Regions from separate parts of the Massilia scottii genome, predicted to be linked through region 1. Evidence: predicted binding sites of a transcription regulator. Region 1 holds the regulator's gene; each other region holds the start of a gene.
What was found. The regulator sigma-54, encoded in region 1, starts transcription at its own class of promoters, with help from an activator protein. The targets are predictions, from matches to a motif close to TGGCANGNAANCTGCTTT.
Positions count from the first base shown of each region.

Region 2: a site for sigma-54 is predicted at 976-993, ahead of RBA41_RS00520 (urease accessory protein UreD). Genes of this name have one in related genera too.
Region 3: a site for sigma-54 is predicted at 1,237-1,254, ahead of RBA41_RS05690 (pilin). Genes of this name have one in related genera too.
Region 4: a site for sigma-54 is predicted at 1,002-1,019, ahead of glnA (type I glutamate--ammonia ligase). Genes of this name have one in related genera too.

Region 1 covers NZ_JAVCWM010000009.1:160,507-162,711, forward strand. Annotated here, with positions in the region: gene RBA41_RS14920 (hypothetical protein) at 1-151, shown strand, start outside; gene RBA41_RS14925 (RNA polymerase factor sigma-54) at 174-1,646, opposite strand; gene lptB (LPS export ABC transporter ATP-binding protein) at 1,649-2,205, opposite strand, start outside.
Region 2 covers NZ_JAVCWM010000001.1:124,526-126,730, forward strand. Annotated here, with positions in the region: gene RBA41_RS00515 (DUF1302 domain-containing protein) at 1-867, shown strand, start outside; gene RBA41_RS00520 (urease accessory protein UreD) at 1,004-1,843, shown strand; gene RBA41_RS00525 (urease subunit gamma) at 1,861-2,163, shown strand; gene RBA41_RS00530 (urease subunit beta) at 2,178-2,205, shown strand, end outside.
Region 3 covers NZ_JAVCWM010000003.1:326,515-328,719, reverse strand. Annotated here, with positions in the region: gene RBA41_RS05695 (pilin) at 1-165, shown strand, start outside; gene RBA41_RS05690 (pilin) at 1,307-1,738, shown strand; gene RBA41_RS05685 (pilin) at 2,051-2,205, shown strand, end outside.
Region 4 covers NZ_JAVCWM010000018.1:29,398-31,602, forward strand. Annotated here, with positions in the region: gene RBA41_RS22660 (rhodanese-like domain-containing protein) at 311-769, opposite strand; gene glnA (type I glutamate--ammonia ligase) at 1,080-2,205, shown strand, end outside.

The DNA of each region.
Region 1 (2,205 bases):
TATGGGTGATGCGCTGTTCCTGAGCTACGACATGGCGCGCGCCTGGCGCAGCTGGGATGCGGGCCGGCGCATGGCACCCGGCCTGGGAACGTTCAAGGCGGTGAACCAGTACGAGCAGCTGCTGCTGCGCGAGCACCCGGAATTTTTCTAGGCGCCGCGCAGCTCTGAGCAGGCTAGAGGCACTTGCGCAGGGCGACCGGCGGAATCTTGAGCGCTTCGCGGTACTTGGCGACCGTGCGGCGCGCGATCACCATGCCCTGCTCGCCCAGCATGTCGGCGATCTTGCTGTCCGACAGAGGGCTCTTGGGATCTTCGGCGCTGGTGAGCTGCACGATCAGCGCGCGGATCGCCGTCGATGACGCTTCGCCGCCCGCTTCGGTGGCCACGTGGCTGCCGAAAAAATATTTGAGCTCGAACATGCCGTGCGGCGTCATCATGTACTTTTGCGTGGTCACGCGCGAGATCGTACTTTCGTGCAGGCCGAGCGTGTCGGCGATTTCACGCAGCACGAGCGGGCGCATCGCCACCGCACCGTGCGAGAAGAAATTGCGCTGGCGTTCGACGATCGCTTCGGCCACCCGCAAGATGGTATCGAAACGCTGGCGCATGTTCTTGATCAGCCACTTCGCTTCCTGCAGCTGCGCGCCCATCTGCCCTTCGCCCTTGCCCTGCTTGAGCAGCGCGGCGTACATGCTGTTCACGCGCAGGCGCGGCATGACATCGTTATTGAGCATCACCGACCAGCCGTTTTTCGCCTTGCGCACGATCACGTCCGGCACCACGTAGTCCGATACGTCCGACGCGAACTCCGCGCCCGGATGCGGATTGCACTGGCGGATCACGGTCTGCGCCTCGCGCAAGTCTTCATCGTCGCAGTCGAGCGCCTTTTTCAGCTTGTTGAATTCACGCTGCGCGAACCAGGTCAGGTGGTTCTCGACGATGGTCAGCGCCATGCGCCGCGTCACCAGCGCCACACAAGGCATGCGCCGGATCTGCAGCGCCAGGCACTCGGACGCGTTGCGCGCGCCCACGCCAACCGGATCGAAACTTTGCAGCAGCGCCAGCGCCGTGCGCAGTTCTTCAATTTCGATATCCAGCTCGGGTGGCATGCGCTCGTGGATTTCTTCCAGCGTTTCGGTCAGGTAGCCGTTGTCGTCGATGGCGTCGACGATCAGTTCGACCAGCGCGCGGTCGCGCGCCTCCAGCACGGTCACGCGCATCTGCTCCATCAGGTGCTCGCGCAAGGTGGTGGCCGAGGCTTCCAGCTGCGGGCGCGAATCCTCATCGTCGGATGTCTTGGCGCGACCGAGGTCGCCCCATTCGCCATCGTTGTCGCTGCTGGCCGGGCTGTCCGCCTCGCCGCCTTCGAAGCCCTCGCCTTCGGCCGGCGCCGGCGCATCCTGCGCACCCGGCTCGGGCGCCGCTTCGGTCGGCGTCGAGGTGCTGCTGATGGCGCCATCGCCCAGCAGGCGCACCGAATGATCGAGCGGATCGTCGAGCCGTTCGAGCAGCGGGTTGTCGCTTAACAGCTGTTCCAGTTCCTGGTGCAGTTCCAGGGTCGACAACTGCAGCAGCCGGATCGACTGCTGCAGCTGGGGCGTGAGGGCGAGGTGCTGTGAGGTGCGTAGTTGAAGGGACTGTTTCATGCCTACATCCGGAAGTGTTCGCCCAGGTAGACCCGGCGCACGGATTCATCGGCGATGATGTCGTCGGGTCGACCGGAGGCGAGCACCGCACCCTGGTTGATGATGTAGGCGCGATCGCAAATGCCGAGCGTTTCGCGCACGTTGTGGTCGGTGATCAGGACCCCGATGCCGCGCTGCTTGAGGAAGCGCACGATGCGCTGGATCTCGATGACGGCAATCGGATCGACCCCGGCGAACGGTTCGTCGAGCAGCACGAAACGCGGGTTGGTCGCCAGCGCGCGCGCGATCTCGACCCGGCGCCGCTCGCCGCCCGACAGCGACATGGCCTGGTTCTCGCGCAGTTTTTCAATTTGCAGGTCGGCCAGCAGGGTGTCCAGGCGTTCGTTGATCTGGGCTTTGGTCAGCGACTTGCCGTCCACCTTTTGCAGTTCCAGCACGGCGCGGATGTTTTCTTCCACCGTCAGCTTGCGGAACACCGACGCTTCCTGCGGCAGGTACGACAGGCCGAGCGCGGCGCGGCGGTGGATCGGCAGGCTCGAAATATCGACTCCGCTGATAT
Region 2 (2,205 bases), on a different contig from region 1:
GCGCCGCTGGCCCTGGATGTGGGCCTGTATCATGCGCGCTACACCAGCCGCAACCCGCTGCCGGGCGTGCGCAAGGCACAGCGGACCGGCACAGGCCTGATCGCGGGCGACCCGGATGGCAAGAATATGCGCTACTTCACCGAATACGTGGGCGGTATCGCCATGACGTCGCTGACGCTCGCGCACCGGCGCGCGCACGGGATCCTGTTCGGGGAGCTGACCCACCGTCCCAATCAGCCGATCCAGCTGCCGCCCGGAGACACCTTGCCGGCATTCCTCAATCCTGCGATTGTCACCTTGCTGCGCAAGGATGTCGATGCGCTCGCGCCAGGCGCGCTGTATCACACCTACGACCGCTATCGCACCTTTCAGCTGCAGGCGGGCGTGCAGCAGGATTGGCCGCTGGTGGGGGGGATTGCCATCAGCACGCTGGGCGAGGTCGTGGTCAAGCACGTCGCCGGGCTGCCCGATCCGGCAGTGCGGCGCTATGGCCGCGCCGACCAGTATGGCAATGGTCCCGTCAAAGGGGCTTGCCCGGTCACCAGCAGCGACGCCGCCCGCCAGTGCAGCGCCGACGGCTACGTCACTCCCAACGCCCATGCCTACCGGGTGCGGATGGACGCGCGCATGGCGCAGGTGGTGAAAGGGCTGAACCTGCACGCCTGGGCGCAACTGCAGCATGAAGTGAAGGGATGGTCGTACGACTTCCTGCTCAGCGAGGGCCGCCGCACGATGAACGTCGGGATGCGGATGGAATACCTGAAGCGCTACGCGGCCGAGGTGGCGTACCTGCCGGTGTGGGGTGGCGTGTACAACACGCAGGTCGACCGCGATGTCCTGTCGGTGTCGATGGGCGTGAAGTTCTAGTGACACGCCGATAGCGCACCGAACGCACCAAGCCGGTGCGAGCGCGCCGTCGCGGTGCGCCTGATCACCGGTTGCGGGCGCGCCGCACCGTGAACGTGCCCCGCGTGCTGGCACGCATCCTGCTCTTTCGACAGGTATGCGAGATTGCCACCAGACCGATCCGACCCAGAGTGCATGGCAAGCCAGCCTGCGGCTGCGCTTCGCCGACGATGCGGGCACCACGCGCCTGCTGGAGCGTATCCACAGCGGGCCGCTGCGCGTGCAAAAACCGTTGTATCCGGAAGGCCCGCGCATCTGCCACGCCATCGTCGTGCACCCGCCCGGCGGCGTGGTGGGCGGCGACCGGCTGGCGGTGGGCGTGGCCGCGGGCGACGCCAGTCACGCCTTTCTCACTTCGCCCGGCGCCGCCAAATGGTATCGCGCCAACGGCAAAATCTCGCGCCAGGATGTGCTGATCGAAGCCGGCGCCGGCGCGGCCGTCGAATGGATGCCGCAGGAAGCCATCTTCTTCAACGGCGCTCACGTGGCGCTGGAACAACGGGTCGAACTGGCGGCGAACGCCTGCTACATCGGCTGCGACATCCTGTGCTTCGGCCGGCGCGCCTCGGGCGAAACCTTCGACAGCGGCACCATCACCCAGCACACGCAGATTCGCCGTGGCGGCAAGCTGCTGTGGTGGGAGCAGGGCGCGCTGCACGGCGGCAGCGCCGCGATGCACAGCCCATTGGGACTGAACGGCGCCAGCGTCTGCGCCACCCTGGTCGGCGTCGGCAAGCCGGCCGGCGGCGCCCTGATCGACGCCATGCGCGCGCTCGATCCGGCACTTGGCATCACCCAAATCAAATCGGTGTTCGTTGCGCGCTACCTGGGCAACGACAGCGAAGGCGCGCGCCGTGCCATTTTCAGCGTGTGGCAGTTATTGCGCCCGCACCTGCTCGGGTGCGCCGCGCCGCTGCCGCGCATCTGGACTACCTAGACAAGAGAACACGATCCATGGACCTGACCCCGCGCGAAAAAGACAAACTGCTGATCTTCACCGCCGCCTTGCTGGCCGAACGGCGCATGGCGCGCGGCCTCAAACTCAATTATCCGGAAGCCGTGGCCCTGATCAGCGCGGCCATCATGGAGGGCGCGCGCGACGGCAAGACGGTGGCGCAGCTGATGTCCGAGGGCGCCGCCATCCTGACCCGCGCCGAGGTCATGGACGGCATCGCCGAGATGATCCCCGATATCCAGGTCGAAGCGACCTTCCCGGACGGCAGCAAGCTCGTGACCGTCCACAACCCCATTCCCTGAGCGCGGAGATGACGATGATACCTGGCGAATACCTGCTGGCCG
Region 3 (2,205 bases), on a different contig from region 1:
GATGCCTCCGGTGTGGCAAAGCTGCAATGTACCTTGAAGGGGAACGCGAGCGTGGATGGTTTGGTCATCGCATGGGAACGCACTGCCGGCGTACCAGGCGTGTCCGCCAGCTGGGCGTGCACCTCCACGATACCGGCTAACGTGAAGCCAAAAGATTGTAGCTGATGTGATTTCTTGCCAGACAAGCCCCGGAGACCGGGGCTTTTTTTTATCACGGCTTCCCGGTAAGAGCACCGGAAGGGGCCGCAATGGCTGGCCTGGCCAAGGGGCGGCAGGCACCCGTCAAGCAGACCTGTATCTCTCCAGCATCATCCGTACGGTGCCGACAAGGCTCCCGCTCCATCAACTGCTGCTTTCCCCGCCCAACCTTGTGCTGCGGGAGGGAAGCGTACGCTATACCTGACGCGGATGAGTAGGCCGTGCCCTGTCGTGAATTTCTCATCATGGGGCTGGCTGCAAGGTCATCCATCGGCAAAGCCGCCTCGCCAGCTATCGAGGCGTGCTGCAAGCCGAAGCTTACCGCGGGCTTCAGCGCGCCGTACGAGGACGGCGCGATCCGGGAAGCAGCCTGCCGGGCGTACGCACGAAGCGCGCGGTGCTGCCGCATTTTCGCAAGGTGGGCCGCAGCTACCGCACGGCACTGCTTCACTATATGATGACATGGCGAATCCGCCGCCAACGATGATGCCCTTGAGCAGACCTTCGACAGCCTGCGCTAGCGTCAGCGACAGCCGGGGGGAAGTGGCGTCACTGTTCTTAGTGATAGCCGGCAATAGACGACCGTTGGTAGCCCTGTACAGCCGAACCTTGTCGGTGACAGTATCGATACTGACCGCCGTTGTGCACGAGCGCTGGCGCGTACGCCGCACCGCTCACCGCTCACTGCTTCCCGCGAGCTGCCGACAATATGCGCCGGGTGCCCCGCTGATGAATAGTTGCGATCTTGCCTCTCCTGGCGCGCAGCGCTGCGGCGTTGCCGCGGGCTCGCATTCCCCGCCGGATCCCCCCGTTACTGTTCAGTCGCGCCCGGTCGACGTCCTGTGCCGCCTGCTGCCGACCTTCCGACGGGCAAAAACGGGGGCTGCAGCATCGGCCAACACGCGCCTTAGGGGCAAAATATGTCAAACGACAAAAAGTGACACCCAGATTTGCCAAAATCTGTCACTACTGCAATCGAAACCGCGCGTGATTCGTGAAAATTCGGCCGCTCGCGGGAAAAATGCCGCCGGAGCGAGCTGGCACAGCAATTGCTTATATCCATGTACGGTCCAGTAGTTCCGAAAAATTCACAACTAGGAGTATTAAAATGAAATCGATGAAAATGATGAAAAAAGCGCAAGCTGGTTTTACCCTGATCGAACTGATGATCGTTGTTGCAATTATCGGTATCTTGGCTGCTGTTGCACTGCCAGCGTATCAGGATTATGTTGCTAAGTCGCAAGTTGCTGCTTCCCTGGCTGAAATCACCCCAGGTAAAGTGCAGGTAGAAACCCGCCTGGCAGCTGGCGATCTTACTTCTACCCCTCAAGAAGTCGGCCTGGCACTGAACACCAAGCGTTGCTCGGCCATCGCCGCAGCCGTCACGATCAATGGCGCTGGTAGCATCGAGTGCACGATGATCGGCAATTCGGACGTCACCGGTCAAACCATCAAGTGGGAACGTACTGCTGGTGACGGCAAATGGGCCTGCACCTCGAGCGTTAATGACAAATTCAAACCAAAAGAATGCAAGGTTTAATACTAATTAATTAGTATTCCATACCCCCGAGCAGTATTGCTTGGGGGTATGTTGCAGATTCACCCAGCTTGTTCGCACGACATTGTCAATAACCTGTTCACAGCCGCTTCGGATTTCCCTGCAGTAAGGCGACGACACAGCGCAGCAGTACAGTTGCACAGTCTTCCAACGTGAAACCAAGCCACCGCGCTTCAAGATACATGCGGCAAATCCTGTCGTGCCTTGAACCTCCAGGTCTTTCTTCCCCAAATTTAATGACGCTGCTATCCTGTAATCGATAGCCCGCCCATCTCACCTGCCACCAATCGCGCCATGATGACATCTTTCAAGCACATCGCAGACCGTCGCCAGGCTGGTTTTACGCTGATTGAGTTGATGATCGTCGTTGCCATCATCGGGGTGCTGGCGGCGGTTGCCATGCCGCTCTACCTGGATTACGTGGCCAAGTCCAAAGTGTCCGTCGCGAT
Region 4 (2,205 bases), on a different contig from region 1:
GCCAATCAAATTTGAATTGGGATTGCTAAATGGGATATTTATCAAAGCTGTTCGAGCGTATTTGAAATATCTAACCTGTGCGTCCGCAGGGCGTGGAAACCTAATTTCCTGGCGAGCGCCGGTAGAACATTATTTGTCCATCGGCCCATATTACTCCCACTTAGGAGGATCGACTGAACAAACGTAGTCGTTAAATTAGTAGCTACAATTTTTATAGGAAAACCAGAACTTGTTAAGTGGAGTTTAACTGGTTATTGGGTGACGTGATTCATCTAAGCTTGGATGGGGCAGACGACGATCAACTGCTACTTCAAGCCCCCAGCCAGGGCAATCCCGCCTTGCACCATCCACCCACCGTCTTGCGGTGTCCGTCCGCGTCCTTGTCGCCCTCGAAGCCTTCCAGAATATCGAACGACTGCGCATAGCCATTTTCTGTTGCCACCCGTGCGGCGTGGCGCGACCTGACGCCCGAGCGGCACAAAAACAGCAGCACTTCATCCTTCTGCGCCACCGCTTCCAACTGCTGCACGAAATCGGGATTCGGTGCGCCATCGGGCCAGGTGCTCCACTGCACCGCACAGTGCTGCTGCGCCGGAATGGCGACCTTGCCCACCCACGCGCGCTCGGCATCGGTGCGCACGTCGACCAGGCGCACGCGCGCCTCGCTTTGCAGCAGTTCCCACGCTTCCTGCGGCGTCACCGCTCCCGCATACGGTTGGCCGGGCGCGCGGGTGCGGGCGGCGGCAAGCAGGGTGTCGGCGTTACTCATGGCGTATTCCTCGGTCAAGTTTGCGATTATTATATGAGCGGCGCACCACGGCGCGGCATTTTTACCTTTTCGGTGCATGATGCATCAACTTGGTGCAATCCGAAAGATTCGCACCAAGGCGGTGCGCTCCCGATCAGGCGCCCGGCCCGGCGCCGCGGCAGGGACTCCGGAGTTTAGTGATATTTGGCAGCATTTTCAACGCTGCTATGCCATTCGGTCCGCATGGTCCGGCTGGCACGCTTTCTGCTATGATCCCTGTGAGTTTTGCCGCCGAGGTGGCAACCCCCCATTTATATTAGGAGAGATACGCATGGCAATGACGGCCGCAGAAGTCTTGGAAATGGTTAAAGAGAAGCACGTTCGCTTTGTGGACTTTCGCTTCGCCGACACGCGTGGCAAAGAGCAGCACGTAACGGTTCCGGTATCGCACTTCGATCTCGACAAATTTGAATCGGGCCACGCTTTCGACGGCTCGTCGATCGCCGGCTGGAAGGGCATCGAAGCGTCCGACATGCTGCTCATGCCAGACCCGAACACGGCCAACATCGATCCGTTCATGGAAGAAGTCACGCTGTTCATGCAGTGCGACGTCATCGAGCCGGCCGACGGCAAGGGCTACGACCGCGATCCGCGTTCGATCGCCAAGCGCGCCGAAGCCTACCTCAAGTCGACCGGCATCGGCGACACCGCCTACTTCGGCCCCGAGCCGGAATTCTTCATCTTCGACAGCGTGCGCTGGAAGATCGACATGTCGGGCTGCTTCGTCAAGATCGATTCGGATGAATCGTCGTGGGCGACCGATGCCAAGACCGAAGGCGGCAACAGCGGCCACCGTCCAACCGTCAAGGGCGGCTACTTCCCGGTGCCACCAGTCGATTCGTTCCAGGACATGCGCTCGGAAATGTGCCTGATCCTCGAAGAACTGGGCATCCCGGTCGAAGTGCACCACCACGAAGTGGCCGGCGCCGGCCAGAATGAAATCGGCACCAGGTTCTCGACCCTGGTCGAGCGCGCCGACTGGACCCAGAACCTGAAATACGTGGTCTGGAACGTGGCCCACAGCTATGGCAAGACCGCTACCTTCATGCCGAAACCGATCGTTGGCGACAACGGCTCGGGCATGCACGTGCACCAGTCGATCTGGAAAGACGGCAAGAACCTGTTCGCCGGCGACGGCTATGCCGGCCTGTCGGAAGATGCGCTGTTCTACATCGGCGGCATCATCAAGCACGCCAAGGCACTGAACGCGATCACCAACCCGGGCACCAACTCGTACAAGCGCCTCGTGCCAGGCTACGAAGCGCCGGTCAAGCTGGCTTACTCGGCCAAGAACCGTTCGGCTTCGATCCGCATCCCGCACGTGGCGAACCCGAAAGGCCGCCGCATCGAGACCCGCTTCCCGGATCCGCTGGCCAACGTGTACCTGTGCTTCGCCG